DNA from 3 places in the Hoeflea sp. 108 genome. Region 1 is predicted to be linked to each of the others. Evidence: predicted binding sites of a transcription regulator. Region 1 holds the regulator's gene; each other region holds the start of a gene.
The links. The regulator PhoB, encoded in region 1, activates phosphate uptake and scavenging genes when phosphate is short. The targets are predictions, from matches to a motif close to TGTCATNNANCTGTCAT.
Positions count from the first base shown of each region.

Region 1 (9,945 bases):
CGAGCGCTGGTCGTGGCAGGACGAGGAACGACGCGGCGTCATGTAAGCGTCGTCAGACCCGGCTAGAACCCAAGACTGTGGAAATGTGACAGAACGGCGTGTGAAACGGCTGCCTGCCTTTAGGTAGGCGGCTTGCTTTTGCTTGGCCATTGTTGTTTGCCTCGCGCCGGCAAAGGACCGGCTGCGCGAAGCCTTGGCCGCCATGCACAGCGACCGTTACCGGGGTGACACGAAACTGTCATCTAACTGTAATAGAGGGGGGCTATTGGCTCACCGGGCGCCGAAGAATGGCGTCAAACGAGATACTCCCACAGGAGCAGGCCCCAATGAAAAAAGCTCTTCTCACCGCGTCGGCTGCTGCCTTCGCGATTGCCGCCTCGGTTGGTTACGCGTCCGCTCGCGACCAGATCCAGGTTGCAGGTTCGTCGACCGTTCTGCCTTACGCCAAGATCGTTGCCGAGCAGTTCGGCGAGACCTTCTCGAACTTCAAGACCCCCGTGGTCGAGTCCGGCGGTTCGGGCGCCGGCATCAAGGAATTCTGCAAGGGCGTCGGCGAAAACACCATCGACATCGCCAACTCCTCGCGTCCGATCAAGAAGGACGAGATCAAGTCCTGCGTCGACGCCGGCGTGAAGGACATCCAGGAAGTGAAGATCGGCTATGACGGCATCGTCTTCGCGACCGACGTCAAGGGCCCGGACTGGGCGCTGACCCCCGAAGACATCTACAAGGCCCTGGCTGCCAAGATCGCTGTCGACGGCAAGCTGGTCGACAACCCGAACACCAAGTGGAACCAGGTCAACCCGAACCTGCCCGACTGGGACATCGCCGCCTACATCCCGGGCGAAAAGCACGGCACCCGCGAAGTCTTCGAAGAGAAGCTTCTGATCGCCGGCTGCAAGAAGCTCGGCGGCGTTGAAGCCGGCAAAGCTTCGGGCCTCGACGACAAGGCCGCCGAAGCAGCCTGCAAGGCCGTGCGCAAGGACGGCAAGGCCATCGACATCGACGGCGACTACACCGAGACGCTGGCTCGCATCGACTCGAACAAGACTGGCGTCGGCGTGTTCGGCCTGGCCTTCTACGAAAACAACGCCGACAAGCTGAAGGTCGCCACCGTCGGCGGCGTGACGCCTTCGGTCGAGACCATCGCCAAGGGCGAGTATCCGGTGTCGCGTCCGCTGTTCTTCTACGTCAAGAAGGCGCATCTCGGCGTCGTTCCCGGCCTGAAGGAATATGTCGAGTTCTTCCTCGACGACCAGATGGTCGGCCCGGAAGGCCCGCTCGCCGACTACGGCCTGGTTGCTGCTCCGGACGCAGAGCGCGCTGCCCAGCGCGAAGCCTTCGGCGCCGGCAAGACCATGTAATGAACTGATTGCCATGGGGCGGCGGAAAATCCGTCGCCCCATGGAATATTCCGCCGACTGTCCCGTTCGGCACAAAGATCCGAATTCACCGAGGCCGGCCCATGTCATTCCTGCTCGTCTTCGCCATAGTGCTTGCAATCGGCCTCGCAGCCTTCGTGCTCGGCCGCCAGAGGGCGCTTTCGCAGGATGATGGATCCGTCAAGCCACATTCGCGGGCCCACTACCATGGCTGGTGGGCGTTCCTCGTCGGTGTCGTGCCGGCCGTCATTTTCCTGGTCTGCTGGGACGTGGGCGCCAACGCCTATCTCAACAGGTACATCCACGCCTTGCTGCCCGCCGATGTCGCCGATGGCACGGTGGCACATGAGGACCTCGCTGCCGGCCTGGTCAAGAGCCTGGCCAACGGCATGCGCCGGCTGGACGCGCAGACGCTTGGCGCGCTGCCTTCGAGCTTCGCCGAACTCCAGCCCAAGCTCGCAGAGAAGGGCGTGGCGCTGGCGCCTGACACCCAGGACTACATGATCCCGATCGCAGCGGATGCCAATCGCATCTCCGACCGGATGAACTGGATCGCCGCCATCATCTCGATCGGGCTCGCCGCGGTCGGCTCGGTCTACGGTCTCAGCCGCATCAGCCCGCGTGCCCGTGCCCGCAACAATGTCGAGAAGATCATGCTGTGGGCCCTGCTCGGCGCCTCCACGCTCGCGATCCTCACGACCATCGGCATCGTCTTGTCGATGCTGTTCCAGACCATCGCCTTCTTCGAGAAGGTGCCGCTTACCAACTTCTTCTTCGGCACCGTCTGGGATCCGCGCTTTGCTGCAGCGGGCTCCGGTGGTGCAGAGGGCCAGTTCGGCCTGATCCCGCTTCTCGCCGGCACGCTCTATATCGCTCTTGTCGCGCTGCTCGTCGCCGTGCCGATCGGCCTGATGTCGGCGGTCTACATGTCCGAATACGCCGCCCCTAAGGTACGCGCGGTGGTCAAGCCGGCGCTTGAGCTGCTCGCCGGCATCCCGACCATCGTCTACGGTATCTTCGCGCTCGTCACGCTCGGACCCTTCCTGCGTGACATCTCGGCTGCCCTTGCCGGCGGCACCCCCTTCATCCAGGCGCAGTCGATCCTGACCGCCGGCCTGGTGATGGGCGTGATGCTCATCCCTGTCGTCTCGTCGCTCTCCGACGACATCATCACCGCCGTGCCCCGCGCCATGCGCGACGGCTCGCTCGGCCTCGGCGCCACGCGCTCGGAAACGATCAAGCGCGTCATCCTCCCAGCCGCGCTGCCGGGCATCGTCGGCGCCATCCTGCTCACCGCCTCGCGCGCCATCGGCGAAACGATGATCGTGGTGCTGGCGGCGGGCGTGGCGGCGAACCTGACGCTCAATCCCTTCGAGGCGATGACCACCATCACGGTCAAGATCGTCAACCAGCTGACCGGCGACCTTGAGTTCAATACGCCGCAGACGCTGGTGGCCTTCGCGCTCGGCATCACACTCTTCGCGCTGACCTTGGTGATGAACATCGTCGCGCTCTACATCGTCCGGAAGTACCGGGAGCAGTACGAATGACCGACATTTCGCTCGACACGCTGACCACGTCCGCCGCGCCCGCGCGCCGCGACATCGGCCTCAAGAAGCGCTATGCCGCCGAACGCCGCTTCCGCCTCTACGGCGTGCTGGCGATCGCTGTCGGCCTGGTGTTCCTGGCAATCATGCTGACCTCGATCGTCTCCAAGGGCTATACTGCCTTCTGGCAGGCGACGGTGACGCTACAGGTCGAATTCGACCCCAAGATCATCGATCCCGAGAACAAGCGGGCGACCGATCCGAACGTGCTGATCACGGCGAACTATCCCAAGCTCGCCGAGACCGCGCTGATCGCCAAGCTTGGCATCGACCCGAGCGACAAGGCCGCCGTGCGCAAGCTCAAGGGCTTCCTGTCAGAAGGATCGCGCGTCCAGCTGCGCTCGATCGTGATGGCCGACCCCTCGATCATCGGCACGACGCAGAGCGTGGACATCCTGGCAGCCGCCAATCTCGACTCCGCCTACAAGGGCCAGATCGACCTGACCGTGCCGGAAAGCCGCCGCAAGGTGTCGGACCAGCAGGTCGAGTGGATGAACAAGCTCAAGGCCGAAGGCGCCATGAGCGAGCACTTCAACACCGGCCTGTTCACGTTCGGCGCATCGAGCCGGCCCGAAACCTCAGGCGTGGGCGTCGCCATCATCGGCTCGTTCTACATGATGGTGATCGTGCTGCTCCTGGCGCTGCCGATCGGCGTCGCCGCCTCGATCTACCTCGAAGAGTTTGCCAAGAAGAGCCGCTTCACCGACCTGATCGAGGTCAACATCAACAACCTCGCGGCCGTGCCGTCGATCGTCTTCGGTCTGCTCGGCCTGGCTGTCTTCGTCAATTTCCTCGGCCTGCCACGCTCGGCTTCCTTCGTCGGCGGCCTGGTGCTGACGCTGATGACACTGCCGACGATCATCATTGCGACGCGTGCGGCACTTGCCGCAGTGCCGCCGTCGATCCGCGCAGCGGCGCTCGGCCTCGGCGCGTCGAAGATGCAGATGGTGTTCCAGCACATCCTGCCGCTTGCCGCTCCCGGCATCCTGACCGGCACGATCATCGGACTGGCGCGTGCGCTCGGCGAGACGGCGCCGCTGCTGCTGATCGGCATGGTCGCCTTCGTTGCCGATTATCCGAAGACCCCCTTCGATCCGGCGACGGCGCTGCCGGTTCAGATCTACATGTGGGCGAACGAGGCCGAACGCGCCTTTGTCGAACGCATGTCGGGCGCCATCATCATCCTTTTGATCTTCCTCATGGCCATGAACATCGTCGCCATCGTCCTGCGCCGCCGTTTCGAGCGTCGCTGGTAGACGTGGACAAGGAGCACCCTGCTATGAACATCATGAGCGAGAAAACCCTCGAAGACGCGGTGACAGCCGAGATGAACAAACCGAACGAAATCATCAAGATGCGCGGCGACAAGGTGACCGTGCACTACGGCGAGAAGCAGGCGCTCTTCGGCGTGGACCTCGACGTCCGCCAGAACCAGGTGACGGCGCTGATCGGCCCGTCGGGCTGCGGCAAGTCGACCTTCCTGCGCTGCCTCAACCGCATGAACGACACGATCGACGCAGCCCGCGTCGGCGGCAAGATCACGCTCGACAGCGAGGACATCTACGATCCCAAGATCGACGTGGTCGAACTGCGTGCCCGCGTCGGCATGGTGTTCCAGAAGCCGAACCCGTTCCCGAAGTCGATCTACGAGAATGTCGCCTACGGCCCGCGCATCCATGGCCTCGCCAGGTCGAAGGCCGATCTCGACAAGATCGTCGAGCAGAGTTTGCACAAGGCGGCGCTTTGGAACGAGGTGAAGGATCGCCTGCACGAGCCGGGCACCGGTCTGTCGGGTGGCCAGCAGCAGCGCCTGTGCATTGCCCGCGCCATTGCGGTTTCGCCCGAGGTCATCCTGATGGACGAGCCATGTTCGGCACTCGATCCGATCGCCACCGCCAAGGTGGAGGAACTGATCGACGAATTGCGCGAGAACTACACCATCGTCATCGTCACCCACTCGATGCAGCAGGCGGCGCGCGTGTCGCAGCGGACGGCGATGTTCCACCTCGGCTACCTCGTTGAGGAGGGGCCGACGGACAAGATGTTCACCAATCCAGACGACAAGCGGACGCAGGACTACATCACCGGCCGCTTCGGCTGAGTGATCGTCGCGTACAGTAAGCAGACGAGGAAACGATCATGGGCGATCATACAGTCCGGTCCTTCGACGAAGAACTCAAGCATGTCGACCAGCTCATCCGCGACATGGGCGATCTCGCCGGTTCGATGGTCGCGGGCGCCATCCGGGCATTGCTGTCGTCCGACCAGGCGATGGCCCAGAACGTGATCGCCGACGACGCGATCATGGACGCCAAGCAGCGTGAGCTCGACAACGCAGCCATCACGCTGATCGCCAAGCGCCAGCCGATGGCGCAGGATCTGCGCGCCGTGGTCGGCGCCATCCGCATGGCTGGCGATCTCGAGCGCATCGGCGATCTTGCCAAGAACATAGCCAAGCGCGTCGGCGCCGTCGGCCAGATGCCGACGCCGCGCAACCTGGCGCACTCGATCGATGCCATGTCGCAGCTGGTGCTGGGACAGGTGCGTGGCGTGGTCGACCTCTATGTGGCGCGTCAGCCGGAAGGCCTGAAAGGCCTGCGCATCGACGACCAGAAGATCGACATCCAGTACAATGCCGTGTTCCGCGAACTCCTGACCTACATGATGGAAGATCCGCGCAACATCACGGCCTGCACCCATCTGCTGTTCTGCGCCAAGAACCTCGAACGCATCGGCGACCATGTGACCAATATCGCCGAGAACGCCTATTTCGTGGTGACCGGCGAGCAGCTTCCGCTCAATCGGCCCAAGGTCGACGAAACCACGACGGTTTCGAACTGAGAACTTCCGCACCGCATGCGTTTGGCGCGGGGGCGCTGCATAGGTTAAACCAGCGCATGGTCCTGATCGGGCCGTGCGCAAGGACAAGGTACAGGCGATGATCGCTCCAAAGGTCATGGTCGTTGAAGACGAAGAGCCGCTGGGCGTGCTGCTTCGCTACAATCTCGAATCCGAAGGCTATCAGGTCGAGGTCGTCACCCGTGGCGACGAGGCCGAAATCCGTCTGCAGGAAAACGTTCCCGACCTGCTGGTGCTCGACTGGATGGTGCCCGCATTGTCCGGCATCGAGCTGTGCCGCAGGCTGAGGATGCGCCCGGAGACCGAGCGGCTGCCGATCATCATGCTGACGGCACGCGGCGAGGAAAGCGACCGGGTGCGCGGGTTGTCGACCGGTGCCGACGACTATCTGGTGAAGCCGTTCTCGACGCCTGAGTTCATGGCGCGGGTGAAGGCTCTGCTGCGCAGGGCCAAGCCCGAGGTGCTGTCGTCCATCCTCAAGGTCGGCGACATCCTGCTCGACCGCGAGTCGCACCGGGTCTACCGCAAGAAGAGCGAGATCAAGCTCGGGCCGACAGAGTTCCGCCTGCTCGAGTTCATGATGCGGCATCCGGGCCGCGTGTTCTCGCGCAGCCAGTTGCTCGACAATGTCTGGGGCGAGACGATCTATATCGACGAACGCACCGTGGACGTGCATGTCGGGCGCCTGCGCAAGGCGGTCAACAACGGCCGCATGCCCGACGTGATCCGCACCATCCGCGGTGCCGGCTACGCCATCCGCGAGGATTAGGCGCCCGGCCGGCGAGACAGTTAAATTTGGCTCGCCGGCTTATCGAACATGATCAGACGTTCGCGCAGCGGGCGGTCAGCGCCATCCGCCATATGGCAACCGCCCGTGATACGGCGTATTGCGGCAATGGCCGTATGGGCCGCGCCAATAGCCCGGAGGGCACCCGTAAGCGTGACGTGCACGGTGTACGACACGCCCATAGCGGCATCCGCCATATGGCCCTCGCCAGCCTCCCGCCCCGCAGCCCTGGGCAATGGGAATGACCATTGCCGAATCTCCCGCGACAAGCGGCATGGGGTTCGGGGTGGCTGATGCTGAAAACGATGAGGCACACAAAAGGCCTACGCCGGCCAGGATGTTACGCAGCAGACTGGTCATCGCAACGTCTCCGAAACGGACGACACGTCGGTTCCAGGGTTGGTTCCGCCTCTTTGCCAGGCTGGGCCTTTCAAGGGCGGTCGCGGACTGTCGTCTAGCACGGCAGTATGGTCGCGGCGATCGTCTTAATTGCGACGGCCGAAATCAAATGTCCTTGAGCGGAATGTCTGCCTCGGCCCGCCGCGGCACCGAGCCCGCCGCAAAGACTTCCTCGTCGACATAGAGCAGGGCGCGCATGGTGCAGCCTTCGCGGATCAGGGGGACCTCGTTCGGCTCGGTGTCGAAAGAGATCGCCTTGGAGTGCGTGCCGCCGGCCGTCTTGGCGATGGCCGAGCGCACATACGGCTCCATGATGTCGAAGGCGGTGGCGCCGACACCGACGAAGGCGAGGGGGGCGGGGTCGAACAGCGCGAACATCGAGCCGAGGCCGAAACCGATTGCCTCGCCCGCCTTGCGGAAGGCCTCGCGCTCGGGGCCGTCATGGTCGCGCGCGGCGTCGGCGAGCGCCTTGATGTCCTCGTCGGAGAGGTCGGCCAGCGGCTCGGCGTTTTCGTCGCCGAGCCGGGCGTTGCGCCAGATCGCATAATTGCCGGCATAGGCCTCGATGCAGCCGCGGCGGCCGCAGCGGCACAACGCTCCGTCGGGGCGGTGGACCATATGGCCGAACTCGGCGCCCGACGATTGCGTGCCGGTGAACAACTCGCCCTTGATGACCAGGCCCATGCCAATGCCGTGGGAAAGCAGGATGGCGATAAAGTCGTCGCGATAGCGCGCCGGGTCGCGCCAGTGCAGGGCCTCGGCGATCATGTTGCAGTCGTTTTCGACGGTCACCGTCACACCGAATTCGCGCTCGAGCCTGTCGGCGAACTGGATGTCGTCATGTGGGGTAATCGGCGACCACAGGAGCTTGCGGGCGCCGGCATCCGTGGTGCCCTGGATGGCCAGCGCGATGCGCAGTACTGACGCTTGCGGGCGCCCGCTGCGCGCGATGACCTGACGCACGATGGCGACGCATTCGTCGACCAGCGCCTTGGCGGGCAGTCGCTGGGTGACCAGCCGTCGGGTCTCCTCGACGATCTGGTTGCCGGCATAGTCGATGACCGAAGCCGACAGGTGGTTGAGCGACAGGACGACGGCAACAACCGAGGCGGCGTCGGCTTCGAGCGCCAGGCCCACCTGGGGCCGGCCGCGCTTCATCGGCGACTGTTCGCCACCCTTGGCCTCGGCAAGGATGCCTTCGGCTATGAGGTCGGAGGATATGGTCGAGATGGTCGAGTGGCTGAGCCCGGTGACGGCCGCGATCTCGGTGCGCGAGGGCTGGCTTGCTCGCCGGACTGCCGATATAACCATGGCGCGGTTGCGCCGTCTCAGATCGTCGTGACGTATGCCGACCGACATGTGTGCGTCTTCCTCCCGGTGGAACGCTGCCTTTCTTAAGGGGCAGTCGCCAGCGCATTCTTATCCTGCCAGAGCCGGCGCAAATTGTCTTTATTTATTTCGGCGCTCGAAAAAATTAGCAAGGCATGGTGAAACCATGTTGACAGCCGACAATGGCTGAGTCACTATTTTTTCGAGGCTCGAAAAAATGAGCTTCTCCAAGGGCTACCGCAGAAGCGCGCCCGTTGGGCGCAGGGAGGAAACTATGAGGAAATTTACAACCGCCATTCTGGCGGGTGTCGCCATGTCGATGTCGCTTGCGGCAGTCGCCGAGGCGAAGGACAAGGTTATCGGCGTTTCGTGGTCGAACTTCCAGGAAGAGCGCTGGAAGACCGACGAAGCTGCCATGAAGGCGGCCATCGAGGCCGCCGGCGACAAGTACATCTCGGCTGATGCCCAGTCGTCGCCGGCCAAGCAGCTCACCGACGTCGAAAGCCTGATCTCGCAGGGCGCCAACGCCCTGATCATCCTGGCGCAGGACGCTTCGGCCATCGGCCCGGCCGTCGACAAGGCGGTCGCCGAGGGTATCCCTGTCGTCGGCTACGATCGCCTGATCGAGAACAAGGACGCCTTCTACCTGACCTTCGACAACAAGGAAGTCGGTCGCCTGCAGGCCAAGGGCGTGTTCGCCGCCAAGCCTGAAGGCAACTACGTCTTCATCAAGGGCAGCGGTGCCGATCCGAACGCCGACTTCCTGTTCGCCGGCCAGATGGAAGTGCTGAAGGAAGCCATCGACGGCGGCAAGATCAAGAATGTCGGCGAGGCCTATACCGACGGCTGGCTGCCGGCCAATGCCCAGAAGAATATGGAGCAGTTCCTGACCGCCAACGACAACAAGGTCGACGCGGTGGTGGCATCGAACGACGGCACCGCCGGCGGCGCGATCGCAGCCCTCCAGGCACAGGGTCTTGCCGGCTCGGTGCCGGTCTCGGGCCAGGACGGCGATCATGCCGCTCTCAACCGCATCGCACTCGGCACCCAGACCGTGTCGGTGTGGAAGGATGCGCGCGAACTCGGCAAGAACGCGGCTGAAATCGCCTCGCAGCTTGCCGACGGCAAGAAGATGGAAGAGGTTGCCAACGTCACCAAGTTCAAGACGCCCGGCGGCCTCGAGCTGAACTCGGTGTTCCTGACGCCGGTTGCGATCACCAAGGACAACCTCAACGTCGTCATCGATGCCGGCTGGGTTGGCAAGGACGTCGTTTGCCAGGGCGTGGCCGCCGGTTCGGTCGCTGCCTGCAACTAACACCTATCAGACCTGTTCGGTCGAACGCCGCGGCCCCGATGGAGCCGCGGCGTTTTTCAAAAAGCGCCCGCTTCATGACATGGCGGATTGCCCCTATCATGCGCACACCGGCTGCCGCGGAGACGGCCACCCGGTTGGGAGGTAGCAATGACAGACACGACTTCCAACGCGCCGGCTGACCGCGCGCGAACGACCGAGCTCAGCCTGGTCGGACGCTTTCTCAAAGCGACTGAGATCGACACCCGCATGCTCGGCATGATCGGCGCG
Region 1 is NZ_KB890024.1:4,377,527-4,387,471, reverse strand. Features, by position in the region: gene B015_RS31385 (response regulator) at 1-46, shown strand, start outside; gene B015_RS0121740 (substrate-binding domain-containing protein) at 327-1,364, shown strand; gene pstC (phosphate ABC transporter permease subunit PstC) at 1,466-2,932, shown strand; gene pstA (phosphate ABC transporter permease PstA) at 2,929-4,245, shown strand; gene pstB (phosphate ABC transporter ATP-binding protein PstB) at 4,269-5,090, shown strand; gene phoU (phosphate signaling complex protein PhoU) at 5,129-5,830, shown strand; gene phoB (phosphate regulon transcriptional regulator PhoB) at 5,928-6,617, shown strand; gene B015_RS0121705 (ROK family protein) at 7,140-8,393, opposite strand; gene xylF (D-xylose ABC transporter substrate-binding protein) at 8,638-9,678, shown strand; gene B015_RS0121695 (sugar ABC transporter permease) at 9,826-9,945, shown strand, end outside.

Region 2 (9,945 bases), on a different contig from region 1:
TTGCCGGTCTTGCCGAAGAACAGGCCCCGGCCGAGCCTGATGCCGCGGCCGCCGTGGGCGTGACGCTCAAGATCGAGCCGGCCAAGCCGGCGGCTGTAGAGGAAGAGATTTCGGGCGCGCTGAAGGGTGTAGCTGCCAGCGAAGGTTATGCTGTCGGCGCCGCTTTCGCCCACTTCCCGCCCGAGATCAAGCCAGAGCGCCGCAAGCTTTCGGTCGGCGAGATGGAAGCAGAACTCGTCCGCTTCACCGACGCGGTCGAGGTCGTTCAGGCGCGCATGAACGCTTCCCTCGCCTCCGATGCTCTTTCGGCCAACGACCGCGGCATCATCGCCGCCCTGCGTGACATCGCCGCCGACGACGAGTTGCGCGACGAGGTGGTCACAGCCATCAACACCGGCAGCGATGCGGTGACAGCAGTTATCGGCGCCGCCACTCGGATCGCTGCCCAGTTCGGCCAGGTCAACGACTCCTATCTGAACGCCCGCGCCGATGACGTGCAGTCGGTGGGCCGCCAGATCTGCCTGGCGCTGCTCGGCCAGGCAGATGCCAGCCTCGACGACATCCCCGAGGGCGCCATCCTGATCGCCGAGGACATCGGCGCCTGGGACCTGGCGCGCGCGCCGCTCAAGCGCATCGGCGGCATCGTCTGCGGCCATGGCGGCGCTACCTCCCACATCGCCATCATCGCCCGCGCCCATGGCATCCCAGCCGTGCTCGGCATGGGCCCGCAGGTCCACGAACTCGGCAAGGCGCGCGAGATCGCACTCGACGGCCACCGTGGTCATGTCGTCGCCAACCCCGAGGGCTCTGTTCTCACCGGCTTCCGCGCCCGCATCGATGAAGCCGCCCGTGAGCGCGAGGCGCTGAAGGCGTTTCGCGACACCACCCCGCGCCGCGCCGACGGGACGGTCATCGAAGTGGCCGCCAATATCGGCTCGCTCGAAGAGATCGACGCAGCCCGCGAGGCCGGCGCGATGGGTGTCGGCCTGTTCCGCACCGAACTATTGTTCATGCGGCACATGCACCTGCCGTCGGAAGACATGCAGGCCGAGACCTATGCAGCACTGGCCAAGGCGTTTGCACCCCATCCCGTCATCGTGCGCACGCTCGACATCGGCGGCGACAAGCCGATCTCGGGAATCGAATTTCCCGACGAGGAGAACCCGTTCCTCGGCTGGCGCGGCATCCGCATGTGTCTCGACCGGCCAGACATCTTCAAGCCGCAGCTCAGGGCTCTCCTGCGCGCTGCCGTCCATGGCAATGTCAAGGTGATGTTGCCGATGGTCGCCGACGTCGGCGAAGTGCGCGCCGCCCGCGCGCTGATCGAAACCTGCAAGGCCGAACTGGCCGCCGAGAAGGTCGCCTTCGGCGAGTTCCAGCTCGGCGTGATGATCGAGACGCCCGCGGCGGTGCTGATCGCGCCAGCGCTCGCGAAGGAAGTCGCCTTCTTCTCCATCGGCACCAACGACCTCACCCAGTACATCATGGCTGCCGACCGGCTGAACCCGACTGTCGCCAAGCTCAATGACGTCACCAATGTCGCTGTCATGTCGGCGATCGAGATGACGGCACGGGCAGGAGTGGCGGCTGGCATCATGGTCGGCATGTGCGGCGAGGCAGCCGGGCGGCCGGATCTCATCCCCGAATTCCTGCGCATGGGCCTGACCGAGCTGTCGATGAGCCCGGCCTCGATCCATCGGGCGAAGAAGAGGATCGCCGAGCTGGGGGCATAAGCCGTTTCTCTGGGCTGATCTATCCTGCGGAATAGGCAGCGCCCTATGGCAAATGCGCCAGCAGCACCCGGAAGATGTCGGTGAGGTCGGAAACCGGATCGTCGCCATCGAGCGCACGCACGATGCGGTCGCGACGAGCCTCGACCACCAGACCGGCGGCCTCCAGCAGATCGGCGTCGCTCAATCCCGAGGGCGACAGCGTTGCGATACCGGCCGCGAGCGCCACGGGCGCCAGCGGCAACAGCGTCGGATAAGCCTCGTTGGCTTCGGCGCCGGCCGACAACGACTGGCTCAGCAGCAATTCGACCAGAACAGCTGCGGCAACCGCGGCAACCGCCTCCAGCTTGCCATCAGGAGTTGCCGCGCGCATCCCTGCCAGCAGCTCGCCATAGCGGCGGCGGATGTCGAGATGGGCCTGCGAGAAACCGGCCTCGTGGAGCAGGGGGGCCGCTTCGCTCCGCTGGCGCGACCAGGCCTTCAGCGCGGCATAAAGATCCCTGCGGAACAGGCGCTCGCCCTCGACCGCAGCCGAGCTGCCGGTGGCGAAATAGGTATCGAAGCCATGCAGCCGCGCGCCATCGTCGGGCCGCACAATCGGCAGCAGCGACAGCGAAACGGTCTCCGCCATCGTCAAAGTATCGTCGACCACGCTTGCGGCACGACCCAACAGCCGCTCGATCTCGGCCGGTGGCGAAAACGGCTCGGTCCCAGGCGGACGGCGCGGCCCCCCGGGATTGTCGTGGCGGCTGGCGCGCACGACATGCCTGATGTCACGCAGGCGGTCCTTGATATTGACGACAACCTCTTCGGAGAGGCTTCTCAGCATGGCATGCTCCTGGGAGCGCCGAGCACCCATCAGGACGCACCACAGACGCTCCTACACTTTCACTCTACGCACCGCCCGGAAATCGGTTCCAATATGTCAGGCGACAGGTCTAGCACTTTGGGCCAAGGCCTCTCGCCATCTGGCGACCGACTCCCCGTTTCGGCGGCGGCTGTTGGCATTGCAGCATTGTTTGGTTCGGACTGCAAACTGTTGTCGGCTGCTCGGCGCTTGACCTTGGCACCGTTCCTTGAAAAGTGATGCAAACCAAAGCGGGGGAAACGGCGTGAACAAAGGCGTCAAAGGTTCGAGCGGCAAGACGCGTGGCATTGCGACGGCTAACGAGGCCGAGAACGCGCCGACCGACAGCCGCGCCGACCGGCTGCGCGTGCGCGCCGCCTGGATGTATTTCATCGAGCAGATGACCCAGAACGACATCGCCGAGGTGCTCGGCGTCGGCCGTGTCACCGTGGTCCGGATGCTGGCGGAGGCCCGCGCCCGCAACGAAGTCAAGATCGCCATCGAGGGCGATCTGTCCGACATCGTCAGGCAGGAGCGCGAGCTCGAAAGCATATTCGGCGTGCAGCGCGCCATCGTTGCCCCGCTTTCGGCCGAGGGCGCCGACCCGATCCCGGCGATCGGTGCCGCCACAGGCGACTATCTGTCAGAGGCGATGAAGTCGGGCATGTCGGTGGGCGTTGGCTGGGGTCGCACGCTGACCGGCACGCTGCCCTATATCAGCGCCAAGCCGCTTGCCGATTTCCGCGTCATCTCGCTGCTTGGCGGCGTCGGCGTCGCACGCCGCACCAACCCGGCCGAGTTCGCCTGGCGCTTCGCCCAGGCCTTCCAGGGCGACGGCTATCTCATTCCGGCGCCTGCGGTCGTCGACAGCATCGAGACCAAGCGTGCGCTGATCGAGCGCTGCGGCTTATCAGAAATTTTTGCGCTGGCCGATTCGCTCGATGCCGTGCTGGTCAGCGTCGGCGACATCGCGTCGGCCTCGACATTCTATCGCGGCGGCTTCCTGACCGAGGCAGAGCGCGAGAAGCTTATGGCCAAGGGCGCTGTGGGCGACCTTTTGTTCCACTTCTTCGACCGCGACGGCAATCTGGTCGACCATCCGATCAACGAGCTCGGCATGTCCGTCGATGTCGACCGCATCCGCCGGGCCCCGCTGCGCATCCTGACCTCTGGTGGTACCGATAAGATCGACGCGCTGCTCGGCGCCATGAAGCTGGTGAAGCCGACGGTTCTGATCACCGACGAGCACAGTGCCCGACGCATGATCGCCGCACAGGACACCTGACCAGATATCAACGGAAAAGGCCGCCGTGTCGCCACCGCGGCCTTTCCATTTCATGCCTGTCGCGCCTCAGTTGATGGCAGCGATGTTGCCGAGGCGCAGGAACAGCGTTTCGCCCGAGGAATCCTCGACGCCGTCATTGTCAGTGACGACATAGGCATCGCCCGCCTTGTCGATGGCAAAACCTTCGACCTTGTCGACGACATAGCCGTTGGTCGCGGCCTTGAGGTCGGGTACGAGGTCGCGCACCAGCGTCTTTTCGACCACCGGCAGCTCGCCGCCCAGCTTGACCGGTTTGAAGCCTTCGAGCGCCACCGAGTAGACGCGCTTGTTCTTGGCTTCCTGGCCGATCAGGTTGTCGCGCTCGATGATGAAGAGCTTGCCGTCATGGGCGGTGATTTCCGACAGGCCGACCCAGCCCTTCTCGGCGGCTTCGAGCGGATAGCGCACCGCCGACCACTCCTTGGCCTTGGGCTTGTAGGCGAGCAGCTTGACCTGCCCCTTGGGATCGTCGCCCCATTCGCGCTGCATGGCCATGACCAGCGTCAGGTCGTCGCCTTCGCCGATTGACGTGATGCCTTCGAGGCCGAAGCGGGTCTCGCCGGCGAGCAGTTCAGCCGGGAACGCCACCTCTTCCTTGATCTCGCCCTTGGCGTCGACCTTGTAGACGGCATGCGGCACCAACTTGTCGCTACGGCCTTCCGAGGCCAGCCAGAAGCCATCCTTGCCGTCGGAGACGATGCCTTCGAGGTCGAGCTTCTGAGCCGGCGCGCCATCACGGGTGACGACGGTCTTGGCCGTGATCAGGGCAGGGGTCCTGGTGGCGTCGATGGTGTAGATCGACGGCTGCGAACGATAGACCGAGTCGGACACGGCGTAGAGCTTGCCGGCCTCCTTCGGATCGGCGGCGAGGCCCGAAAGCGCGCCCCAGCCGATCGGCGTACCGTCATCCTTGAAGGACGAGACGATGTGCGGATAGGCGGCAGTGCCCTCGGCGCGCTCGTAGACCATGACATGCGAGCGGACGAGGCCGTCCTTGCCAAGATCGGTCTCGTTGGCTGTGACGAGCAGGTTGCGCTCAGGGATCGCCACAAGGCCTTCCGGGCCGACGCCCGAGGGCAGCAGTTGCTGGAATTCCGGCTCCTTGCCTGTGTCCTTGTAGACGCCGACGAGCGAAGCGCGCTCGGCGGCGACGAAGATCAGCTTGTCGGAACCGAAGGTCGCGACCTCGAGGCCTTCCGGCTCGATGCCCTTCTTGTTGCGGTGCTCGGGATAGTGGCCGGCCGCTGCTGCCTGGTATTCGAAGGACGGACCGGACTCGAACAGCACATCGCCCGTCCTGGAGAAGATGGTGAAGCCGCGGGCGCCGCCCTTGTAATCGCCTTCGTTGGCGACGACGAGGCGGTCGTCGTCAAGCCACTTCACGGCATCGGGCTCGCGCGGGCTGTTTTCGATCTTGCCGGAGAAGTTCAGCGCACCGTCCTTTTTGGTGTCGACCTTCTCGAGCGTCACTTCGCCGGCCGAAAAATGCGACACGATCTTGCCGGTCGCGGCATCGACAATGGCGACGTGGTTATTTTCCTGCAGCGTAACCGCGATCTCGCCCTTGTCGTTGAAGGACACGAATTCCGGCTCCGGATCCTCGGGCGCGATCTTGGCGATGCCGGTCATGTCGACGGTCTTGATCGTGGCGCAGTCAGGCGCGCCGTCCTTCAGCGAGACGATCTTGAGGAAGCCTGCGGGAAGCTGCGGCAGCTCGCCGTCGTTCAGCTCTTCGTCGCGCTCGTTCTCGATGGCGATGGCGAGGAACTTGCCGTCCTTGCTGAGCGCAACCGAATCGGGCTGGCCGCCAAGATCGCAGCTGGCGTCGATCTTCTTGGAGGCGAGGTCGATGACCGTCAGGTTGCCAGACGGCTCCTGCTTGCTCTTCGACGTGTTGACGCCGGCAAGAACCTTGGCGCCGGCGATGACCACCGAGGTCGGCTCGCCTTCGATCTTGACGATGCCGGCAGCCTTCGGCGCCTTGGGATCGGTGATGTCGACGAAGCCGACCGCACCCAGCGGGCTGTCGGAATAGACCAGCGTCATGCCGTCCTCGGAGGCCGCAATGATTTCCGACGACGTGGCCGTCGCCTGATCGACATCGGCGGGCAGATTCTGGGCCACGGGGAAGGTGGCGATGCGGTTGAAGACTTCGGCGGCGTTGGCGGGGAGCGCTGCCGACACACCGAGCGCGGTGGTCAAGAGCAGGAGCTTGCGGGACATGTTGCCTGACATGGTGAAACCTCTTTGCCTGAACGGAATTGCGCATCCCGTTTGCGGCAGCGAGATTTCAGCGCGATGACAGCTGGATGATGGTTTCGTGACAGCTGTGGACGTCGCGGCCCGACGGTGCCGACATTCTGCCACCAGGCGTTCCAACACAGAGTTTTCTCATCTAGACATTGGTGTACACTGCGACTAGTTTCGCGGGCTGATCGGGGAGGTCCGGAAATCGCGCGCAAGCTCGCTTGCCTCGGCCGCACTTACCCACGACCTGGTTGAGCGGGGCGCAAGCCTCGCACTGGCCGGGCGAGCCTAGGGTACGGCCCACACCGGGAAACATGAACGAATGACCAGCCGATATTCCGCTTTTTCGCTGTTCAAGGAAGGCCTGGCAGGCCAGAAGGGCTGGGTGCCGGCCTGGAGGTCGCCCGAGCCGAAGGCGAGTTACGACGCCATCATCATCGGCGGCGGCGGACACGGCCTGGCTACGGCTTATTATCTGGCCCGCGCGCATGGCATCACCAATGTCGCTGTGCTTGAAAAGGGCTGGATCGGCGGCGGCAATACCGGCCGCAACACGACCGTGGTGCGCTCCAACTATTATTACCCTGAGAGCGTGGCGCTCTACGGGCTGGCGCACAAGCTCTACGAGGGCCTGTCCAAGGAGCTGAACTACAACGTCATGCTGTCGCAGCGCGGCATGGTCACGCTGTGCCACAGCATGAACGAGCTGGAGATCGCGGCACGTACCGTCAACGCCATGCAGATCAACGGCACCGACGCCGAACTCTACATGCCGGAGGATGTCAGGCGCGTCGCGCCGATCTACAATTTCGAGCCCGATGCGCGCTTTCCCGTCTTCGGCGGCGTCTGGCAGGGCAGGGCAGGCACGGCGCGCCACGATGCGGTGGCCTGGGGCTACGCACGCGGGGCAAGCCGGCTTGGCGTCGACATCATCCAGAACTGCGAGGTCACCGACTTCATCGTCGAGGGCGGACGCTGCCGCGGGGTGCAGACCACGCGCGGCACCATGCGCGCCGAGCGTATCGGCATGGCGGTGGCAGGCCATTCCTCGGTGCTTTCGGCCAAGGCCGGCTTCCGCCTGCCGATCAACTCCTATGCGCTGCAGGCCTGTGTGTCCGAGCCGGTCAAGCCGATCCTCGACACGGTGGTGCTGTCGCCCGGGCCTGGCGTCTATGTCAGCCAGTCGGACAAGGGCGAGATGGTGATCGGCGGGGCGCTCGACCGCATCCCGTCCTACGGCCAGCGCGGCAATTTGCCGACGCTCGAAGGGGTGATCGCCGGGCTGCTCGAAATGTTCCCGGCTTTTGGCCAGCTCAAGCTGATGCGGCAATGGGCGGGCATCGTCGACGTGGTGCCTGATTCCTCGCCCATCATCGGCGAGTCGCCGCTGCCCGGCCTGTTCCTCAACTGCGGCTGGGGAACCGGTGGCTTCAAGGCCATTCCGGCCGGCGGCACGCTTCTGGCACATCTGCTGGCCACCGGCCGGCATCACGACATCAGCCGGCCATTCGATCTCGACCGCTTCGTCACCGGGCGGCTGCTCGACGAAGCCGCCGGCTCCGGCATCGCACATTAGTTTTGACGCGATTTCCGGGCGGACAAGCGCTTCACGTTTTTCGCTGGAATTGCTCGAGGACCCGACACATGCAGCTCTTCAATTGTCCTTTCTGCGGTCCACGCGACGAGACCGAGTTTCACTTCGGCGGCGAGGCCGGCAACCTCAGACCCGACGGCGACGTGCCGGCGGAGCGCTGGGCCGGCTATCTCTACATGCGCAACAATCCGAAAGGTGCGGCGCGCGAGGTCTGGGTCCACATGAATTGCGGCGAGTTCTTCGTCATGGAGCGAGACAGCGTCAGCCACACCGTGTCAGGCTCGACCTCGCTTGGTGGGGAGCACGCCTGATGGTCACGTCGCGTCTTTCTTCGGGCGGCAGCGCCATCGACCGGTCGCGTCCGATCAGCTTCAGCTTCGACGGGCGGACCGTGCAGGGCTTCGAGGGCGACACCATCGCCTCGGCGTTGCTCGCCGCCGACGTGGCGGTCGTCGGCCGCAGCTTCAAATATCATCGTCCGCGCGGTATCTGGGGCGCCGGCGTCGAGGAGCCGAATGCACTGGTCGACGTCTCCGGCAGCGTGCTGGCGACACCCAATACCCGCGCCACGACCGAGCCTGCGCGCGAAGGACTGGCTGCCAGAAGCGTCAACGCCACACCCGATGCAGCCAGTGACCGCAACGCCTTCATCGACCGCTTCTCGCGCTTCATTCCGGCTGCCTTCTACTACAAGACCTTCATGTGGCCGGACTGGCACTTGTTCGAGCCGCGCATCCGCGCCATGGCCGGCTTGGGCGCCGTCGACGCCGACTGGACGAGGCCGGGCGCCGCCGACCAGATCAACCGGCATTGCGATGTGCTGGTGGTTGGTGCAGGGCCGGCGGGTCTCGCTGCTGCGAGGCACGCCGCGCAGGCAGGCAAAAAGGTGATACTGGTCGACGACCAGATCAACCCGGGCGGCTCGCTGCAGCATCGCAACAGTGAGATCGACGGGAAGCCCGCCGCAGAATGGAGTGCGGCGACAGTGGCCGAACTCAGGGCCGGCGGTCATCTCGTGCTGGGCTCGACCACGGCCTTCGGCATCTACGACCATCATCTCGTCGGCCTCAACCAGCGCCATTTCGATAGCCGGCCCGACACGCTGTGGCGGGTCAGGCCGCGCCGTATCGTGCTCGCCACCGGCGCCATCGAGCGGCCGCTTCCTTTCGCCAACAACGACCTTCCCGGTATCATGTCGGCGGACGCTGCTTTGTCCTACCTGCGCCGCCATGCCGTGCTCACCGGTCGTCGCATAGTCGTCGCCACCAACAACGACAGTGCCTATGAGGTGGCAGCAGCACTGGCTGCTGCAGACGCGGAGATCACTCTCGTCGACATTCGCAAGGACGGCCAGCCGGCGGCGCCCGCCGGCGTGAAGCTGCTTTCGGGACGCAGCGTGGTTGCCGCGCGCGGCCGCATGCGGGTCGAGGGTGTGCTGCTCGACGACGGCACGATGCTTGTCGCCGACTGCGTTGCGATCTCGGGTGGCTGGACGCCGTCGGTCCACCTGTTCTGCCAGGCGAGGGGCAAACTCGCCTGGCATGAAGCCCGCGCCGCCTTCCTGCCAGGCGATCCCGTCGACGGCATTGCGGTTGCAGGTGCGTTGGCCGGCGCGGTTTCGCTGTCGGAGGTCTTCGAAAGCGCGGCGAAGGCTGTCGGTGCCGATCAGGCTGCACCTCGAAGCACCGGCCACGAAGCGACCGGCGGCATCCAGCCGGCCTGGCCGATGCCGGGCCAGAAGGGGCGCATCTGGATCGACTACCAGAACGATGTCACCGCCAAGGACGTCGAGCTCGCGGCGCGGGAGAACTTCATCTCGGTCGAGCATCTCAAGCGCTACACCACGCTGGGCATGGCGACCGACCAGGGCAAGACCTCGAACCTCGCGGGCCTTGCGCTAATGGCCGGCATCACCGGTCGCAGCGTACCGGAGGTCGGCACCACGACCTATCGGCCGCCTTTCACGCCGGTGCCGCTGGCGAGCTTCGCCGGTCTTACAGGGGGCGAACTGATGTCGCCCGTCCGCCGGTTGCCGCTGGAAAACATCCATCGCTCGATGGGCGCTACCTTCCAGGAATATGGCGGTTGGCTGCGGCCGGCGCACTACGGCGCAAAAGGCGTCGACGCCGGGCAGGCGATCCAGGACGAGGCGCTGCGCGCCCGCAAGTCCGTCGCACTTTTCGACGGTTCGACGCTGGGCAAG
Region 2 is NZ_KB890025.1:343,128-353,072, reverse strand. Features, by position in the region: gene ptsP (phosphoenolpyruvate--protein phosphotransferase) at 1-1,733, shown strand, start outside; gene B015_RS0127555 (hypothetical protein) at 1,777-2,559, opposite strand; gene B015_RS0127550 (sugar-binding transcriptional regulator) at 2,885-3,862, shown strand; gene B015_RS0127545 (esterase-like activity of phytase family protein) at 3,929-6,124, opposite strand; gene B015_RS0127540 (sarcosine oxidase subunit beta family protein) at 6,471-7,724, shown strand; gene B015_RS0127535 (sarcosine oxidase subunit delta) at 7,793-8,053, shown strand; gene B015_RS0127530 (sarcosine oxidase subunit alpha family protein) at 8,053-9,945, shown strand, end outside.
Region 2: a site for PhoB is predicted at 6,211-6,227, ahead of B015_RS0127545 (esterase-like activity of phytase family protein). Genes of this name have one in related genera too.

Region 3 (9,945 bases), 690 kb from region 1:
CCTGCTCAAGACCATCAACCGCCTGATCGACCCGAGCGAGGGCTCGATCTCCTTCGACGGCACCGAAGTGTCGTCGCTGCGCGGCGCCCAGCTGCGCCGATGGCAGCGCGACTGCGCCATGATCTTCCAGCAGTTCAACCTGGTGCCGCGCCTCGACGTGCTTACCAACGTGCTGCTCGGCCGCCTCAACCATCGCTCGACCGGGCTCAACCTGCTCGGCATCTTTTCCCGTGAGGAGCGCATCCGGGCCATCGCCGCACTCGAACGCCTCGACATCGCCCGCACCGCACTCCAGCCGGCGGGCACGCTGTCGGGCGGCCAGCAGCAGCGCGTCGCCATCGCCCGGGCGCTTATGCAGGAGCCGAAGCTGATCCTCGCCGACGAGCCGATCGCCTCGCTCGACCCCCTCAACGCCAAGGTGGTGATGGACGCGTTGCAGGACATCAACCTGCGCGAAGGCATCACCGTCATCACCAACTTGCACACGCTCGACACCGCCCGCACCTACTGCAACCGCATCATCGGCATGCAGGGCGGCACGGTGGTCTTCGACGGCGCGCCTGAAGACCTCACCATCGACGCCGTCCGCCTCGTTTACGGCGCCGACGCCGACGGCGCCGAGATTTCCGAAGCCATCACCTCGACCAGCATCCGCCCGGTCAAGGTCAGGGTTCCCGCATCCGCCGCACCTCTCGAACCGGCATACGCCCCGGTCTGAGGCCATCAGCGGTCGTCTTGCCCGCGTCAAGGGCCGGCAATCAGCAACCGAAATGACCCAGCAAGGTGCTGGGCCAATCTGGAGACATGTCATGTTCAAGAAAGCACTTCTGGGCGCCGTTTCGCTCGCCGTCCTGGCGATCGGCTCGGCTCATGCCGCAGAACTCAAGGATTTCCGCATCGGCCTGATCGGCGGCGAAAACGAAGCCGACCGCCTGCGCAACTTCCAGTGCCTCGTCGACCAGCTGCCCAAGGCCATCGGCGTCGAGAAGGTGTCGCTGTTCCCGGCCGCCGACTATGACGGCACCATCCAGGGCCTGCTCGGCGGCACGCTCGACTACGCCGAGCTCGGTGCTTCGGGCTATGCCAAGATCTATCTGCAGAACAAGGACGCGGTCGAGCCGATCCTGACCACCGTCCAGACCGACGGCGCCACCGGCTACTACTCGATCATGGTCGCCAAGAAGGATTCGGGCATCACCAAGCTCGAAGACCTCAAGGGCAAGAAGCTCGGCTTCGCCGATCCGGACTCGACCTCGGGCTACCTGATCCCCGTCACCTCGCTGCCCAAGGATCTCGGCGGCACAGCCGTGAAGGACTACTTCGCCGAGACCGGCTTCGGCGGCGGCCATGAGAACCTCGTCCTCGAAGTGCTCAAGGGCACCTTCGACGCCGGCACGACCTTCGGCTCGGGCGTCGGCGAATTCAAGGATGGCTACACCTCGGGCAACCTCAAGAAGATGGTCGACAAGGGCATCCTCGACATGGACGACCTCGTCGAAGTCTGGAAGTCGCCGCTGATCCCGAACGGCCCGATCGTCGTTCGCACCTCGCTCGACGCAGACGTCAAGACCAAGTTCAAGGACTACATGATGAAGCTGCCGCAGACCGATCCGGCCTGCTTCTCGGCTATCCAGGGCGGCGACTTCAAGGGCTTCACCGAAGTCACCCCCGAGTTCTACCAGCCCGTGATCGACGCCCGCAAGGCGCAGATCGGCAGCTAAGCCACAAGGCGACACGGACGCGCCGCGAGGTCTCGCGGCGCGTCCCTTTTTATCCGGAATCGGACGGAACACCATGACAATGCCACTCACGGAAGCCGGCCTCGCGGTCGAGCGCCACTGGCGCGAGCTCGCCAGCCGTCGCCGCCTGCACACCATCGGCGGCCTCATCCTGCTGTTCCTCGCCCTTTCCGGCTCGCTGTGGTTTGCGAACGAGTCCAATGCCGGCAAATTCCTCGACCGGCTGCCGCATCTGTTCGATTTCGTCGACCAGTTGATCCCGCGCGACGGCTTCGAAGTCTGGCGCGCCATGTTCGACCTGCCCTCGCCCTATGCCGACGGCAGCCTGAAGTTCGATTACCCCGATGGCCGGATGTACCTGTTCGGCTCGTTCTACCTGCCCGAATACGTCTACAAGATGCTGGAGACGATCAACATCGCGCTGGTCTCGACGCTGATCGGCTTCGCTTTCGGCTTCCTGCTCTGCTTCCTGGCCGCGTCCAACCTCGTCACCCAGCGCTGGCTGCGTTTCTTCGTCCGCCGCTTCCTCGAAATCCTCCGCGCATTTCCCGAGATCGTCATTGCCGGCTTCTTCCTGGCGGTGCTTTCGATGGGCGCGATCCCGGCGATCATCGCAGTGTCCCTGCACACCATCGGCGCATTGGGAAAGCTGTTCTTCGAAGTGGTCGAGAACGCCGACATGAAGGCTGATGAAGGTTTGCGCGCCGTCGGCGGCAATTGGCCCGAGCGCGTCTGGTCCGGCATCGTGCCGCAGGTGATGCCCAACTTCCTCAGCTATGGCCTGCTGCGCCTCGAGATCAACGTCCGCGCCTCGACCATCATCGGCGCTGTCGGCGGCGGCGGCATCGGCGAGGCGCTGCGCCTGTCGATCAGCCGCAACCACGAAGCCAAGACCATCGCCATCATCATCCTCCTGTTCTGCACCATCGTTGCGGTCGACCAGTTCTCGGCCTGGCTGCGCAAGAAGCTGGTCGGCGAACAGGCCTTCGCCTTCGGTCGCGGAGAATAATCATGACCACCCTTTCCATGACCGAAATGCAGGCAATCGCCGACCGTCATCCCGGCGTCTTCTCGGGTTCCTGGCGCAAGAGCTTGATCGGCTGGGCCGTGGGCGCGGGCATCGTCGCCTATCTCGTCTTCGCCTGGTGGTTTTTCGCCGTCGGCGCGGTGCTTGCCGGCGGCAACTGGGGCATCGCCGGCACTTATCTGGCCGACTGGGTCAGCTACGAGGTCCGGCCGCAGGTCGCCTTCCGTCCTGATCGCCTCGACGTCAGCTATCCGCGCTTCTCGTCCTACCGCGCCGACCGCCACCCCGACTGGCTCGACATCACCCAGCCTGCCAGCGCCACCGTGACAGGCAACAAGGCGCCTGCCGACCGCGTCGTTGCCCATATCGGCTCCGGTACGACAATCGACATCGCGCCTGAGCGTATCGTGGTCAGCCATGGCGGCGAAACGCTCGACGTGGCCGTGGTGCCGCTTCAGAGCATCACCGTCACCGGCACCCTGCCCTCATGGGCCGTCCAGAAGACGCCGGGCGCAAAGATCGTCGCCGATTTCGGCTTTACCGGCAGCGTCCAGATCGACGCCGACGACGTCAAGATCCGCCACCGCTTCCTCGGCTGGGAAAACTTCTTCTTCGACGCCAACTCGCCCTTCTGGGGCAAGTCGACGGGTGAAGTCTGGTCGCTGGTCATGTCGAATGACCGCATCGATCCCAAGATGTCGAACGCCGCGCTCGCCTGGGACAACATCGTCAACAACTCGGAATGGCAGCATGGCGACGTCTGGCTGAAGCTTGCCCAGACCATCGTCATGGCCTTCGTCGGCACGCTGTTTGCAAGCCTGCTCGCCTTCCCCCTCGCCTTCATGGCGGCCCGCAACATCACCCGCAACAGCCTCGTCAATCAGGTGACCAAGCGCTTCTTCGACTTCCTGCGCTCGGTCGACATGCTGATCTGGGCGCTGTTTTTCACCCGCGCCTTCGGCCCCGGCCCCATCGCCGGCATCTCGGCCATCTTCGTCACCGACACTGGCACCTTCGGCAAGCTCTACTCCGAGGCGCTGGAAAACATCGACGACAAGCAGCGTGAAGGCATGCGCTCGGTCGGCGCCTCGCCCGCCTCGGTCCAGCGCTACGGCGTGGTGCCGCAGGTGCTGCCGGTGCTGGTCAGCCAGTCGCTCTATTTCTGGGAATCGAACACGCGCTCGGCCACCATCATCGGCGCCGTCGGCGCCGGCGGCATCGGCCTCAAGCTGTGGGAGGCCATGCGCACCAACTCCGACTGGGAGAACGTCGCCTACATGGTGCTGCTGATCCTGGTGGTTGTGTTCATCTTCGACAATATTTCCACCGCATTGCGCCAGCGGCTGATCGGCACCAAGGCCAGCCACTGAACATCTGTGGCCGGCCTTTGCAAAACTGCGAAAGTCGGCCACTACTTCGTCAAACTGTCACGCAAATCATCTATCGGGCTGTCGTCGAGAGCATGATCCCGAAAAATGGGGACGGTTTTCGCATCAGATCATGCTCCAACAATAAGGTTCAGCCCATTTCGAGCGAAATGGGCAGGAGGAAATCGCGCCATGCGCTACGCCATCTATTTCACGCCCGAGCATGACGATCCGCTGTGCCGTATCGCAGCTGGCTGGCTCGGACGCGATGCGTTTGGAGGCGCGGCGATTCCCGCAAAGGCGCATGGCGAATTGTCGGCCGCCGAGGTTGCGTTCCACACCGCCGCCGCGCGCCGCTACGGCTTCCACGCCACGCTGAAGGCGCCGTTCCGGCTTGCCGACGGCGTCAGCGAAAAGGCGCTGGTCGATGCGGTCGACGCCTTTTCCGCCGGCACCGAACCCTTCGACATTCCGCGCCTGAAGCTCACCCAGATCGACGGCTTCTTCGCCCTCGTCCCGGAAGAGCAGTTGCCCGAACTGAACGATTTCGCAGCGGAAGTGGTAAAAGCCTTCGAACCGCACCGCGCGCCGCTGTCCGACGCCGAGGTTGCCCGCCGCAACCCCGATGCGTTGACGCCCCAGGAATGCCGTTATCTCAGCCAGTGGGGCTATCCATACGTCTTCGACGCCTTCCGTTTTCACATGACCATGACCGGCCGCGTCGCCGCCGAAGAGGCTCTGCGCGTCCGTGCCGCCATCGAACAATGCCTGGGCAACGTGCTCGACAAGCCGGTGCCCGTCGCCGGGCTCGCCATCTTCGTCGAGCCGACCGCCGGCGCCCCCTTCGAGGTGCTGAGCTACCACGCCCTGGGCAAGCAAGCCGAGAGAAAGACCGCCTGAGATGACCGACCTTGTACTGAAAAACGCCCGCATCGTGCTCGCCGACGAGGTGATCGACGGCTCCATCGTCGTCCGCGACGGCAAGATCGCCGAAATCTCGACCGGCCCAAGCGCCATCGGCGAGGACATGGGCGGCGATTTCGTCATCCCGGGCCTTGTCGAGCTGCACACCGATCACCTCGAAGGCCATTACGCGCCGCGCCCGCGCGTGCGCTGGAATCCGATCGCCTCGGTGCTCGCCCATGACGCCCAGGTGGCGACCGCCGGCATCACCACTGTCTTCGACGCGCTGCGCGTCGGCATGGACGAGGATGCGGAGATGGGAGCGGCCGACATGCGCAAGCTGGCCGACGCCATCGAAGACAGCGTGCGCGCCGATCGCGTCCGCGCCGACCACTTCATCCACCTGCGCTGCGAAGTCTCCGCTGCCGACTGCCTCGCCGGCTTCGCCCATTTCGACGGCGACGACCGCGTCAGGCTCGCCTCGCTGATGGACCATGCACCGGGCCAGCGCCAGTTCGTCGATCTCGAGACCTACGCCTACTACTACCAGCGCAAGCTGAAGCTCAACGACGTCGAATTCCAGGCGTTCTGCGACAAGCGCATGGGTGATTCGGCCCGCAATTCGTCACCCAACCGCAATGCCATCTCGGCAGCCTGCCATGCGCGCGGCATCGTTCTGGCGAGCCATGACGACGCCACCTCCGCCCATGTCGACGAGGCGATCGCGCAGGGTATCCGCGTCGCCGAGTTCCCGACCACGCTCGAGGCAGCCAATGCTTCGAAGGGCGCCGGCCTCGGCGTGCTGATGGGCGCGCCCAACGTCATGCGCGGCGCCTCGCATTCGGGCAACGTCTCGGCCCGCACGCTCGCCGAGCAGGGCCTGCTCGACATCCTGTCGTCGGATTACATCCCCTTCAGCCTGATCCAGTCGGCCTTCTTCCTCGGCGAAGTCGTCGAGGGCATCTCGCTGCCGCAGGCGGTCGCCATGGTGTCCAAGAATCCGGCCGATGCGGTGGGCCTCACCGACCGCGGCGTGATCGAGGCCGGCCGCCGCGCCGACCTGGTGCGCGTCCGCGTCGACGAGCATGTGCCTGTGGTCCGCACCGTCTGGCGCGAAGGCCGCCGCGTCGCCTGATTTTCAGCTGCCGTTCAACGAACAAGACGCAGTGCATCCGCCCGGATGCGCTGCGTTTTCGCCTACGAGCCCAGCGCTTCGACGTCGTTGAGGCCGATCAGCGTCTTTTCCATGTCGGGCTCCTCGCCCGAGCAGATGCACAGCATCTCGGCATCGCCCTCGCCCACCGACAGATAGGCATGGCCCATGGTCGAGTCGATGTAGACACTCTCGCCTTCCTTGAGCCGGAGCGGCGCATACTGGTCGGTGTGGAGCTCGATCTCGCCCTTGAGCACGATCAGGAACTCTTCGCCGGCGTGGCGGGTCAGTGGCCCGAATTCTTCGAGTGTACGTGCCCTGGCATTGGCCAGGATCGGCACCATGCGCTTTTTCACCAGATCGGTGGCGAGGTAATAATAGTCGTAGTTGCGGGTCAGCTGGCGCAGCGTGTTGGCCTTTGATGTGACCGAGCGGCGCGTGCGCGCCATTGGTTGCCGGACTGCTCCACTCAGCAACTCGGTCACATGGATGCCCAGCCCGCTGCATATCTGCAGCAGCTTGTCATAGCTCAGCGACATCTGGTCGTTCTCGACCTTGGACAGGGTCGAAACCGCAACGCCGGTCAGGTGACTGACATCCTGCAGCGTCCAACCATGCTGTTTTCTGAGGCTTCGAAGGCAGTCGCCGAGATTGGGCTGTTCCGACATGGACGTCTCCATCATCTGCCTTAGCTATTCCAACTCCACAGCCATCGCAACAATCACCAAGAATTTTCCTATACGCTAAATATTGACCGTATCGGAAATTGATTTTACGAATGGCTATGCAGTCAGACTCCCAAGCCAAAAAAGTCATCGTCATCGGCGGCGGCATCGCCGGCCTCTCCCTCGCTGCCTGCGTGCAGCGATGGGCCGAAGTCACGGTGATCGAACGCGAAACCCAGCTCGGCTACCACGCCAGCGGACGCTCCGCGGCGCTGTTTTCCGAGACCTACGGCAATGCGCTGGTGCGGGCGCTGTCGGTCGCAAGCCGCCAGGCGATCATCGACGGCGGCTTTGTCGAGCACGACCGCGGCGCCGTGCATTTCGGCGGCCCCGACGATGGCGAGACCATCGACCGGATGGCCGAGGAGCAACGCGCCCTGGTGCCGAGCGTGCGCCGGCTGAGCCCCGCCGAGGTCAGCGCGCTCGTTCCCGCCATTGCCCCCGAGCTCACCTGCGGCGGCGTGTTCGAGCCCGACGCCAAGGACATCGACACCGGCAAGATGGTGCAGGCCCAGGCCACGGCCCTCAAGGCAGCCGGCGGCAGGATCGTCACCGGCGCGGACGTGCTCGAAATCAAGCGCACGCCTGATGGCTTCCGCGTCGTCACCGCGTCAGGCATCCATGAGGCCGACATCGTCGTCAACGCCGCGGGCGCCTGGGTCGACGTCATTGCCGAACGTTCGGGACTGTCAGGCCTCGGCTTCAAGCCCAAGCGCCGCACCGCCTTCCTGTTCGACCCGCCCGAAGGCATCGACGCCCGCAAATGGCCGCTGGTGGTCGACCTGCACGAACGCTTCTATTTCAAGCCGGACGCCGGACGGCTGATCGGCTCGCTTGCCGACGAGACCGACACCGAGCCTTGCGATGCCTATCCAGAGGACATCGACATCGCCACCGCCGCCTACAACATCGAGGAAGCCACAGGACTGGCCGTCGGCCGCCCGCAGACGCCCTGGGCCGGCTTGCGCACCTTCTCGCCCGACCGCAGCCCGGTGGCCGGCTTCGATCCGCGCCTGCCCGGCTTCTTCTGGCTCGGAGGCCAGGGCGGCTACGGCTTCCAGGTATCGCTGACGCTGGCACGGCTGTCGTCGTCGCTGATGCACGGCGAGCCCATCCCCGCCGACCTGGCCGATCTCGGCATCAGCTACGGCGCCTTGTCGCCGGAGCGGTTCCTGCAGGCACCTCATGCGTAGCGGAAACGCCACGAGGTTTGACACGATCCATTCCGCAATCGGTTGGCGCGGGGGAGGAGAACCACCGCGCGGTTACGTCAACTTGAAACACCATCAGGAAACTCCGCGATGAAATCCTTGGGTATTTTGCGTACGGCGCTTGTCGCCTCGACCATCCTTTTCGCCGGCCAGGCCTATGCCAAGACGCTGGTCTACTGCTCGGAGGCGAGCCCCGAAACTTTCAACCCGATGCTGACGGTGGCGGACTCGACCATGGACGCCGCAGCCAAGACGATCTTCAATCGCCTCGTCGAGTTCAAGCCGGGCACCACTGAAGTCGGGCCCGCGCTGGCAGAGAAATGGGACGTGTCGGAAGACGGCAAGGTCTACACCTTCCATCTGCGCAAGGGCGTGAAGTTCCACTCCAACGAGACTTTCACCCCGACCCGCGACTTCAACGCCGACGACGTGCTCTACACCTTTAACCGCCAGCGCGACGCCAACAATCCGTACCACAAGCTGGCAAACGGCACCTACGAGTACTTCAACGGTCTCGGCATGGGCTCGATGATCGCAAACATCGAGAAGGTCGACGACTACACGGTGCGCTTCACACTGAACGAGGCGAACGTCACCTTCCTCGCAGGCATAGCGCTCGACTACCTCTCCATCCTGTCGCTCGAACAGACCGAAAAGATGGTCGCCGCCGGCACGCCCGATGTCATCGAGCAGCACCCGGTCGGCACCGGTCCGTTCATCCTGCAGGCCTACCAGCAGGACGCCCAGATCCGTTATGTCGCCAACAAGGACTACTGGAACGGCGCCCCCAAGATCGACACGCTGATCTTCGCCATCACGCCGGAGCCGGTCGTCCGCGTCACCCGCGTCAAGGCCAACGAGTGCCAGGTCGCGGCCCCGCCGCCGGCGGCAGCCCTTGCCGAACTCAAGGACAATCCCGACATCGACATTCTCAGCCAGCCGGGCCAGAACATCGGCTCCGTCGGCTTCAACACCGAGCACAAGCCGCTGGGCGACGTGCGCGTGCGCACCGCACTTGCCAAGGCGATCAACCGGCAGGCAATCGTCGAGGCGGTCTACCAGGGCGCAGGCAGCCTCGCCGGCAGCATGGTGCCGCCGATGCAGCTGGGTGCGGTCACTGATGCGGCCATCGACTACGATCCGGAAGGCGCCAGGAAGCTGCTTCAGGAAGCAGGCCTCGACGCCGGCACCAACATCAAGCTCTGGGCCATGCCGGTCTCGCGGCCCTACAACCCCAACGCCCGCCGCATGGCCGAGATGATCCAGGCCGACTGGGCCGCCGTCGGCGTGAAGTCCGAGGTCGTCACCTTCGAGTGGGGCGAGTATCTGACCCGCACCGGCAAGGGCGAGCACGACGCCTATCTGCTCGGCGGCTCGAGCGACAATGGCGATCCCGACAACATGCTGTCCTTCTCGTTTGCCTGCGACGGCGTGAAGGGCGGCTCGAACCGTTCGCGCTGGTGCAACCCCGAGTTCGACAAGCTGCTCGCGGCCGGCCGCGTCACGTCCGACCCCGAGAAGCGCGCCGAAATCTACCGCAAGGCGCAGGCGATCCTGAAGGCCGAGGTGCCGGAAGCGCCAATCGCCCACTCGGTGGTCTCGATCCCGGTGCGCAAGAGCGTGCTCAACTACGTGATGGATCCGTTCGGCCGGCAGAACTTCGCCGCCGTCGACATCGCCGAATAAGGCGACAGGAACCGGAGGGCAGACCGTAATGCTTGAAAAACTGAACCGTCTGCTCGAAGCCTACCGCGCCGATGGCGCGGTAGGCGCCTCCCTCGCCTTCTCGCTTGGCGATGGCGACACGATCACCGTCACGT
Region 3 is NZ_KB890024.1:3,686,455-3,696,399, forward strand. Features, by position in the region: gene phnC (phosphonate ABC transporter ATP-binding protein) at 1-718, shown strand, start outside; gene phnD (phosphonate ABC transporter substrate-binding protein) at 810-1,721, shown strand; gene phnE (phosphonate ABC transporter, permease protein PhnE) at 1,795-2,748, shown strand; gene phnE (phosphonate ABC transporter, permease protein PhnE) at 2,751-4,136, shown strand; gene B015_RS0118345 (DUF1045 domain-containing protein) at 4,326-5,033, shown strand; gene B015_RS0118350 (alpha-D-ribose 1-methylphosphonate 5-triphosphate diphosphatase) at 5,035-6,171, shown strand; gene B015_RS0118355 (XRE family transcriptional regulator) at 6,234-6,857, opposite strand; gene B015_RS0118360 (FAD-binding oxidoreductase) at 6,974-8,107, shown strand; gene B015_RS0118365 (ABC transporter substrate-binding protein) at 8,216-9,811, shown strand; gene B015_RS0118370 (serine hydrolase domain-containing protein) at 9,840-9,945, shown strand, end outside.
Region 3: a site for PhoB is predicted at 4,181-4,197, ahead of B015_RS0118345 (DUF1045 domain-containing protein). Genes of this name have one in related genera too.